DNA from 3 places in the Phytohabitans sp. LZ39 genome. Region 1 is predicted to be linked to each of the others. Evidence: riboswitches for the same ligand, from Rfam matches in the RefSeq annotation. Region 1 holds a riboswitch; each other region holds the start of a gene.

Evidence for each region. A riboswitch is a leader RNA that binds a small molecule or an ion and turns the genes downstream of it on or off. The one in region 1 is predicted to bind cyclic di-AMP.
Region 2: another riboswitch for cyclic di-AMP. It lies ahead of AC5L36_RS01000 (C40 family peptidase); the one in region 1 lies ahead of AC5L36_RS43240 (coiled-coil domain-containing protein).
Region 3: another riboswitch for cyclic di-AMP. It lies ahead of AC5L36_RS30540 (C40 family peptidase); the one in region 1 lies ahead of AC5L36_RS43240 (coiled-coil domain-containing protein).

What each region holds. Positions count from the first base shown of each region.
Region 1 is NZ_JCADBM010000039.1:11,765-15,032, reverse strand. It holds gene AC5L36_RS43245 (cation diffusion facilitator family transporter) at 65-1,036, shown strand; cyclic di-AMP (ydaO/yuaA leader) riboswitch at 1,154-1,287, shown strand; gene AC5L36_RS43240 (coiled-coil domain-containing protein) at 1,292-2,296, shown strand; gene AC5L36_RS43235 (MFS transporter) at 2,416-3,268, shown strand, end outside.
Region 2 is NZ_JCADBM010000001.1:213,624-216,891, reverse strand. It holds gene AC5L36_RS01010 (N-acetylmuramoyl-L-alanine amidase) at 1-837, opposite strand, end outside; gene AC5L36_RS01005 (LamG-like jellyroll fold domain-containing protein) at 967-1,686, shown strand; cyclic di-AMP (ydaO/yuaA leader) riboswitch at 1,825-1,960, shown strand; gene AC5L36_RS01000 (C40 family peptidase) at 1,971-2,945, shown strand.
Region 3 is NZ_JCADBM010000018.1:128,910-132,177, forward strand. It holds gene AC5L36_RS30530 (helix-turn-helix domain-containing protein) at 1-17, shown strand, start outside; gene AC5L36_RS30535 (DUF6232 family protein) at 121-663, opposite strand; cyclic di-AMP (ydaO/yuaA leader) riboswitch at 1,192-1,284, shown strand; gene AC5L36_RS30540 (C40 family peptidase) at 1,396-2,352, shown strand; gene AC5L36_RS30545 (DNA-3-methyladenine glycosylase family protein) at 2,497-3,268, shown strand, end outside.

The DNA of each region.
Region 1 (3,268 bases):
CGATGACACTGATTGCCAGTGCCATTTTTGCATACATAGCAATGTCAGCATATATTCTTGGCCCATGGGAGCCGGACACGATCACGGAGCGGACGTCGCACGCGCGGGGGAGCGCCACCGCGGGCGGCTCTGGGCCGCGTTCGCCCTGCTCGCGGTCTTCATGGTGATCGAGGCGGTGGCCGCCCTGCTCACCGGCTCGCTGGCCCTGCTCTCCGACGCCGGCCACATGTTCACCGACGTGCTCGGCATCGGCATGGCGCTCGCGGCGATCTGGGCTGCGTCCGCCGCCGCGGCGCCCACCCGCGACGGCGCCACGGACGCGGCGCGGGCCGGCAGAGGGGCGTCCAAGGCGGCCGGCGACCCACAGCGCACATTCGGGCTGTATCGCCTGGAGGTCCTCGCCGCTCTCGCCAACGCCGTCCTGCTCTTCGGCGTGGCGATCTACGTGCTGGTCGAGGCCGTGCGCCGCTTCGGCGACCCGCCCGACGTGCCCGCCGGCCCGATGCTCGTCGTGGCGGTCGCCGGCCTCGTCGCCAACCTTGTGGCGTTCGGGCTGCTGCGTTCGGGCGCGCGGGAGAGCATCAACGTGCGCGGCGCCTACCTGGAGGTGCTCGGCGACCTGCTCGGCTCGGTGGGTGTGATCGTCGCCGCGGCCGTGATCGGGCTGACCGGCTGGGCGTACGCCGACCCGATCATCGCGGTGGCCGTCGGCCTGTTCATCCTCCCGCGCACGTGGCGGCTGGCCCGGGCGGCCGTACGCATCCTGGTGCAGGCCGCGCCGGAACACCTCGACGTGACCGCGGTGCAGCGGCGCCTCGCCGCCGTGCCCGGTGTGTGCGACGTGCACGACCTGCATGTGTGGACGCTGACGTCGGGCATGGACGTCGCTTCCGCGCACCTCACGCTGGAGGAGTCCGCGCAGGTGGGGCCGGTGTTGGTCGCGGCACGGGAGGCGCTGCACGACGACTTCGAGATCGGGCACGCCACCCTCCAGGTCGAGCCGCGACCCGGCGACTGCCACCCCACGACGTGGTGAAAGCGCCCCTGAGCAGGGCGTACTTGATTCGTCACCATCGGTACAACAGTGGGCACATCAATGGAAAGCCGCTATTCTCGGCTCCGGTCAACGCCCGGCGGCGCCCCCCGGCGCCGGTGTTGGCCGCCGCCGAGTCGCCCTCGGGCGAGCCGGGGAACCACCGATCCACTGGGGTGAATCCGCGACAGCGGTAGGGAGACTTCCGTCCCGAACCCGTCAGCTAACTCGGTAGGCGGCTGACTGGAAGGATGGTTGATGGGTCATGCCCGCAGCCGGGTCGGCCTCGTCGCGGTGCTTGTCACCGCGGCGTTCGCGCTGATCGGCTTACCAGCGGGGCCGGCGACCGCCGCACCCAACGACGACGAGGGCGGCACCGCTACCCTGCGCGAGCAGCTCGACGCGGCGAGCAAGGGCTTCGTCGCCGCGCAGAAGACTCTGGACACGTCCAAGAAGCGCCAGCGGGAGCTGACCACCCAACTGGCCCAATTGGAGCGTGACCTGGTCACCAAAACGGCCGTGATCGGCGAGGTGGCCAACGCGGCCTACCGCCGGGGCCGGCTCGGCCCGATCTCCGCGATGCTCAACAGCACCTCGCCGGAGGGCTTCGTCGACCGGGCCGCGGCGCTCGACACGGTGGCCGCCACCGAAGACAAGAAGCTCCGCGACCTGCTCGACACCAAAGACGAGGTGACCCGCGCCAAGCTCGCGATCGACAACGAGATCCGCGAGCAGCAGAAGCAGGTGCAGATCATGGCCGCCCGCAAGAAGCAGGCGGAGACCGCGTTGAAGAACGCCGGCGGCGGCGAGAACGCCAGCGGTCCCAGCGGGAGTGGCAGCGCCGCCAACGCGTCCGGGTTCTCCGGTGGGTCCGGCTGCTCGATCAGCCCCGACCCGACCTCCGGCAACGGGTGCATCACGCCCCGCCTGTGGCACGCGGTGCAGCAGGCCAAGGGAGCCGGCTTCAAGATCTTCGTCTCCTGCTACCGCAGCGGCGGGTCGGGTGAGCACCCGAAGGGTCGGGCCTGCGACTGGGGCGTCGACTCGGGCGACGTCTTCGGCGGCACGGCGTCCGGTTCGGCGAAGACGTACGGCAACAACCTGTCCAACTTCTTCATCAAGAACGCGAGCCGGCTGGGCGTGCTCTACGTGATCTGGTTCAAACAGATCTGGCTGCCCAGCAGTGGTTGGAAGTCGTACAGCGGCTGTTGCGGCCCCAGCGAGCTGCACACCAACCACGTGCATCTATCGGTCGTCGAGTAAGTGCGTTGACGGGCTCGACCAGGGGGTGACACGGTTGCCCCATGGTCGAGCCCACGCGCCATCCCGCATGACGTAGCACCGCCTGGCGCCTCTGCGCCCTGCGCGCCTGCACCGAGGGCGTGCTCCTCTACCCGGTCTACGCGCTGCTCTTCGCCGACGCCGGGCTCGGCACGGGGCAGATCTCCTCGCTGTTCGTGATCTGGTCGGTCGTCGGCTTCACGCTGGAGATACCGTCCGGAGCGTTGGCGGACGCGTACTCGCGCCGCCGGCTTGTCGCGATCGCCGCCGTCCTCCGGGCCATCGGCTTCGCACTGTGGACGTTCTTCCCCTCGTACGCCGCCTTCGCCGCCGGGTTCGTGCTGTGGGGCGCGTCGACCGCGATGACCTCCGGCAGCGTGGAGGCGCTCGTCTACGACGAGCTCGCCGCCGCGGACGCCACCGACCGCTACGTGCGCACGGCCGGGCTGGCGCAAACCACCGCTCTCGTGGCGGAGCTGGCCGCGATGGTGCTCGCCACGCCGGCGTTCCTGCTCGGCGGGTACCCGCTGGTCGGCCTGGCCAGCATCCTCGTCAGCCTGGCCGTCGTGCCGGTCGCGCTGTCCTTCCCCGAGGCGTCGCGGGTGGAGGAAACCGGCGGCAGCTACGCCAAGACGCTGCGAGCAGGTCTCGCCGAGGTGCGCGCCAACCGGACCGTGAGCCGGGCGGTCCTGCTCTACGCGGTGGTCACCGGCATGGGCGCGATCGACGAGTACCTGCCGATCCTCGCCCGCGAGATGGGCGCGGCCACCGCGTTCGTACCGCTGCTCTTCGTGCTGCCCGTCGCCGCGATGGCGGTCGCGAGCGCGCTGGCCGAGCGGTGGGCGCACCTCTCGGCGGCCCGGTTGGCGGCGATCGTGGCGGTCGGCGGGGTGCTGCTCGCGGCCGGCGCCACCGCGGGACACCCGGCCGGCATGGTCGCGGTCGCGCTCGGCT
Region 2 (3,268 bases), on a different contig from region 1:
CCGGTTGCCCTTGTCGTGGTTGCCGTAATCGCCGCCGCCCAGGTCCTGGTACGGCGCCGGGATCCACTCGCAGGAGATGTCGGTGGGGCATTCGAGTCCGTCCGGGCGGGCCAGCTTGCGCAGGCCCAGGCGGGCCAGCCAGCCGCGGTCCGGGGCTACGTCGCGCGCCGCGAGCGTCACCCGCTGGCCGTCGTCGGTCACCCGCGTCGCGCCGGCGCTGATCGTCGCGAAGACCTCGTCGGCGAAGGCCGCCGCCGCGTCGGCACTGTCCGCGCCGGAATACCTGGCCACCGCGCCGTACCAGGCCGCCGGGTCACTCACGCTCCCCGCCGGTCCACCAATGCTTCTCTGGTACGAGGCGAGAAGCGCCGCCCCGCCGCCGATGTTCGCCGCCGGGGTGGAACGCAGCGCCTCCTCGGACGCGCCGGTGATCGCCGCCGCCCGGTCGAGCGTTTGCAGCGCCTCGGGCGCCGGAGCCGGCACGCCGCCCGAGTCGACGTTTCGGGCTTGGCGGCTGTCGTCGCCGCGCGGGTCCTCGCCGTCGTGGTCGTGGTGGTTGCCACCCGGCAGCGACGTCACGTACGCGGCGTCGGTGAGGTGCATCGGGCCGTACCCGCCGCTGGTGCTGGGCGTGCCGGCGTTGGTGTCCCAGCGGGACTCCAGGTAGGACACGGCGAGCAGGACGCTCTCCGGCACGCCGTACTCCGCCGCGGCGGCCGCGTACTCCTGCTGCCTGGTGTCCTGCGGGCTGGACGCGAGGGTGGGGACGGCCGGCACCAGGGTCGCCGCGCCGACCACCGCTGTGGTGAGGGCGATGCGCGTTGTCAGGTTGGGCATGGAGAAACCCTGGCTGGGTCGAGTGGTTGTCGTCAATAGATTCCGCCGGATCTCGTGTCTACGTAAAAAACCTTCAGGCCCCTCGGCCGGGGGATTGTCCGTCTCGCCACGAATCTCCACAATCGAGCAATGTCGCGCAAGATGCACACGACGCGCCGGCTGGCGGTTGTCCTCTTCGGGCTCGCGAGCCTGCTCCTCGCCGCCTCCGCGCGGCCGTCGGCCGACCGCGAGCCGGCACTGTCGTTGCGGTACACGTTCGACGGCTGGTGGCTCGGCCCGGTCGCGGACGTTGACGGGCGGTACCCGCTGAACCCCCGCGGCACGCTGGCCTACACGCCACACGGCGCCGGGTGGGCGGCACGCTTCCCGCCGCGGTGCGTGGCGCCCGGCTGCCCCCGCGTGATCCTCGAAGGCCTGCCCGCGCCCGAGCTCAACCCGGGCACCCGTGGCGTGCGGTTCGGTGCCTCGGTGCTGATGGCGCCGGCGGACACGGGCGACGGCGCGAACGTTGTGCAGAAAGGGTTTTCGACCGGCGGCGTCACCCAGCTCAAGCTCCAGGTCGACGGTAAGGCGGGCCAGCCGAGCTGCGTGCTGGCGAGCAAGACCACGATCTACCGGGTGGTCGCGCCGGTGACGGTGGCCGACGGGCGGTGGCACGCGCTCGCCTGCGCCCGCTCCGGTCGCCTGCTGTCGATCGCCGTGGATGGCGTGCCACGCGCTGCGGTCACAGTGCCACCGAATGTGTCCATTGTGAATTCCGAGCCACTGCGAATCGGCGGAAAGAACGTGTCCTTCGACAACGACCAGTACGCCGGCCTGCTCGACGACGTGTTCCTAACCATTGACTGAGGCCGTTTCGATACACGCGGTGCTACCAACCGGTATACGGACCGAAGGGGTTGTCCACACGGCTTGCGCGGGTGATTGGGCCGCTCCTACCCTTGGGGATCGTTGAGCCGGCGGTCGGCCTCCCAGCCTGGGAGACCACGGCTCAGCCCGCCGAGTCGGACCAAGAAACGAGCCGGGGACCCAAGCACCTCGGGGTGAATCCGCGAAAGCGGTAGGGCGCGCTCTCCCGCCCGAACCCGTCAGCTAACCCGGTAGGCGGCCAGGGAGAAGGAGTAACGGCTCCGGTGGCACGCTATGCCGCGCGTCGCACCGTAATCACCGCTCTCGTCGCTGTCGCGACCGTGCTCTCCAGTGGCACCGTGGCGCACGCCGCGCCCACGCCGGCCGAGATCGAAAAGCAGATCGACGCTGCCTGGGTCAAGCTGGAGCCGCTGGCGGAAAAGCACAACGCGACCCGGCTCGACCTCCAGGCCAAGCGCCAGAAGGCCCAGGCGCTCGCCAAGAAGATCGCGCCACTCCAGCTCCAGATCGACCTCGCGATGCAGAAGGTCGGAGAGTTCGCGGCCGAGCAGTACAAGGGCGGCAACTTCTCGGCGCTCAACGCGGTCCTCACGACGGGTTCGCCCAGCACCTTCACCAACCAGCTCGAGATCCTCGACGTCTTCGCCCGCCGCTCGCAGGCCGACATCCAGGCGGTCGTCGACCTACGCGCGAAGTACGCGGAGCAGAAGGCACCGCTCGACCAGCTCGTCGGCCAGCTCACCGAGGAAGAGGCGCAGCTGGCGGCGAAGAAGAAGCAGATCGACGGCGAGATCGCCAAGCTGGAGAAGATGCGCCTCGAGGCGTACGGCGAGGGCGGCGGCATCGGCGAGCTCCGGCCGGCACCCTGCCCCGTCGAGTACGACGGCAGCGCCGGCACCAAGGCGGCCAAGTTCGCCTGCGCGCAGATCGGCAAGGGCTACGTCTTCGGTAACGAAGGCCCCGACACGTACGACTGCTCGGGCCTCACGATGAAGGCGTGGGCGGCCGCCGGCGTCGGGCTGCCACACAACGCGGCCCGCCAGCGCGGCACGGTCGACCCCATCAGCAGCAAGAGCGACCTGAAGGTCGGCGACCTCATCTTCTACTACCCAGACCTCCACCATGTCGGCATCTACGTTGGCGGCGGCTACATCGTCGACGCGTCCAAACCCGGCGTACCGATCAGGATGCGCACGATGAACGCCGCGCCGATCAACAGCTACGGCCGACCCGGATAAGCGTTACCCACCCCCGTGGCCGCGCCAGTCGCGTGTTCCCCCGTCACGCGACCGCACCGGCCAGTAAAGGAGACGCCCTCCCATCCATCCGGGATGGGAGGGCGTTTCTTGCTTGGGCCAGATTTCCCGGGCCGCGTCAGCTGCGGACCGCCGCTCCCGCCGGAGACCGCGCAGGCCGGCGGCTCGCAGGGCGAGCCGAGATCCCCGGCCTCCGCTGCCACGTCCGCGCTGCAAGACCAACAGCGGACGGGTGAGGCCGCGGGAGCAGCGGTCTGGACCACGACGGACGTCGCGGTAGCTCACATCTTTGTCTTGAAGTGGAT
Region 3 (3,268 bases), on a different contig from region 1:
TGGGCGAGCTCGACTGAGCCCGCCCACGATCGGTGTGGCCCCCCGGCCCCACCGCGCCCCTCGTCCGCCGTTGACCCGCTTTGCCGCGCGGCGGCCGAACTCGGGACGAAGTCTCTATGGCTAGCGCATGCGCCAGATGTTCATCGTTACCAGCGGCTCGGCCAGCCCGCCGAGCCGGTATGCCTCTTGCGCCCGGAGCAGCGCCCGGGTGACCTGCCCGTACTGCCGCTCCTCGTCGCTGCTGAAGAGCAGCACCGTCATCCCGCGAAACTCGCCCCACAGCTCGTAGGCCCGCGGCCGCAGGCGGTGGCCGATCGTCGCCACGAGGAATGGGACGAACGCCACCGCCGTGAGCGCCAGGTAGGCCTGTGCACTCAGGTGGTTGAGCTCGGTGGTCATGCCGAGCGTGATCCCGATGGCGGCCAGCACGATCGCGGTCACCGTCACCGACCGCACGGTGAGCTGATGTGCTGGGCCTCGGGCCGTGTGCAGGTGCCTGAGCTCGCCGACCGGGAACCGGCGCCCACCGACGATGAACCAGTCGCGGGTAACCAGGATGCCGGGCTGTTGGTACAGCGGAGCAGGCGGTTTCGGGCTCGTTACGTCTGCTTGCGTTACGGGCTGTGCTGCTGGTGACCGCGCGGGGTAGCGAGTAGTCTGCACTTCAATGCCTCCTACGGCTCGTGAGGCGGGCTGGTGTGGTGGTTCTTGAGATCGGCACCTGGTGGCAGCCAGGTGCCGATCGTCTTTCTCGCTCTGTTCCGTCTGGCGATCAAGTGCCGCTTCAGCAACCTCAAGGGCCCTGCTGCCATTGTGCGAGATGCCATCTAGTCGAGGGAAGGGGTGCAATCAGCCACCTGGCAGATTGGCAGCGGTCGGCTAGCTGCATCGCGGGGCTTTCAGGCCCGCATATCCGATTTGTCAGCGCCGTCGCCCACCCAACGCGTAGACCGACAAATCGCCCTTCACCCGTCTGGCCGACCGACCTGGGTGTACGACCTAATCACTTAGAGTGACACAGACATTCGCCCCGTTCGCGGGCGTCCGTCACAAGTCATCCTTCCGCCACTTTCGCCCGCCCGGCCCCGACGCTAGGTTGGAGCCGCTGGTCCGGTAGTCAGTCACTCCCCCGGGTGACGCCGGTCCGGTGCCGCCTAATCGCACGACGATTACTCTCCGTCAGCGAGTTGGGGACCCACCGAATGCACTGGGGTGAATCCGCGGCCCGCCCGCCCCTCGGCGGACCCGGTAGGGCGATCTTCCCGCCCGAATCCGTCAGCTCACGTCGCCTCGCCGCTCGCGGCGAGCCGCCGCTAGCGCAAGCTGCCGAGTTTGATGGGTCGCGCGCAAGCTCGCTCACCCGGTAGGCGGCGTTGGGGAAGAAGGGTTCACCGTTTGTCTTCCGCGCGGAAGCTGCTCCACGCCCTCGTGCTGATCGGGCTCGGGATCGGGCTGACCGTGCCGGCAGCGGCCGCACAGGCCGAGCCGTCGCCGAGCGAGCTGACGGAGCAGATCAACAAGGCATCCACCGAGCTGGAGAAGGTCGTCGAGTCGTACAACAAGCTCAACGAGCAGCTCAAGCAGACCAAGGCCGCCGCCACGGCGCTCAGCGCCAAGATGGGCCCGCTGGAGGCCCAGCTCGCCAAGGCGGACACCGAGGTGGGCCAGATGGCTTCGGTGGCGTACCGGACGGGCCAGGTGGGCACCGCGAGCGCCCTGCTGAACGGCAGCGGGCCGCTCGCCGACCGGCTCGGCATGCTCGACCAGCTGGCCCGCGACCGCAAGCGGCAGCTGGAGGGTTTCACCGAGGCCGAGCGCCGGTTCACCGAGCAGAAGGCGACGCTCGACGCCACCCAGGCCAAGCAGACCGCCCAGCTCAAGGAGCTCGCGGCCGGCAAGAAGAAGATCGAGGGCGACCTCGACAAGCTGTACAAGATGCGCGAGGAGGCGTACGGCTCGGCCACCACCTCCAGCGGCGGCTACACCGGGTCGATCCCCTCGATCTCCGGTAAGGCGGGCGTGGCGGTGCGGTTCGCGTACAACGCGATCGGCACGCCCTACGTCTGGGCCGGCGAGAGCTCCAGCGGGTACGACTGCTCGGGCCTCACGCTCGCCGCCTGGCGAGCGGCCGGCAAGTCGCTGCCGCACAACGCCGCGATGCAGTGGGACGTGGTGGCACACATCGGCCGCGGCTCCCTCCAGGCGGGCGACCTCGTCTTCTACAACGGTCTCGGCCACGTCGCGATCTACGTGGGCAGCGGCAAGGTGATCCACGCGCCGCAGGCCGGCGAGAGCGTCGAGCTGGCATCGGTCGACATGATGACCCCGTACGGCTACGGCAGAGTCAGATAAATCTTCAAGTGCGCCGATCGAGGGCGGCTTGCGGCGGGTCCATCGCGGACGCGCCGTCGGCAGCCCTCGATCGGCGCACAAGTCCTTGATCGGCGGGAGGACGGGCCGGCCGGAAGTGTCGTACCGCGGGTTCACCGTCGAGGCATGACCGAAGTCTTTCTGGCGGCCACCGAGCCGTTCTCGTTCGACCTGTCCCTGCGCGCCCTGGCCGGCTTCGCGCCCTGCGCCGGTGGCCATGTGATCTCCGGGGGCCGGGTGCGCAAGGCGTTCCTGCTCGGCTCCGAGGCGGTGGTCGCCGACGTCGGGCCTGCTTCCGAGGGTCCGGGCGTCGTGCTCACCCTCCACGCCGACCGCCACCTCTTACCCACCGAGCGGGCGGTGGTGCATCGCGCCGTCGGGCGGTGGCTCGGCCTCGACGACGACCTCGGTGCCTTCCTCGACGTCGCCGGGCGCGACCCGGCCATGGCCGGGCTGCTGCGCGCCGCGCACGGGCTACACCAGGTGCGCTTCTCCTCGCTCGCCGAGGGCGCGGTCTACTTCGCGCTCGTCCAGCGGAGCACCCAGTGGTATGCGGCGGCCCGCAAGCGCCGGGTGGCCGCCGAGCTCGGGCCGTCCCTGACGCTCGACGGGGTGGAGCACGTCGCGTTCCCTTCGCTCGCCACGGTCGCCGCGCGAGACGACGCCGATCTCGTCCGCTTCGCGGGCAATCGGCTGCGCGCCCGCCGCCTGCGCGAGGTGGTCGAGGGGGTGGCCTCGCTCGACGAGGAGTGGCTCCGCACCGGGCCGTATGAGGACGTTCGCAAGGCGCTGCTGGCCCTGCCGGGCGTCGGCGCGTTCACCGCGCACGCGCTGTTGTTGCGCGTGCTCGGCCGCCCCGATGGCGTGCCGCTCCACATGCCCCAGTTCGAAGACGCCG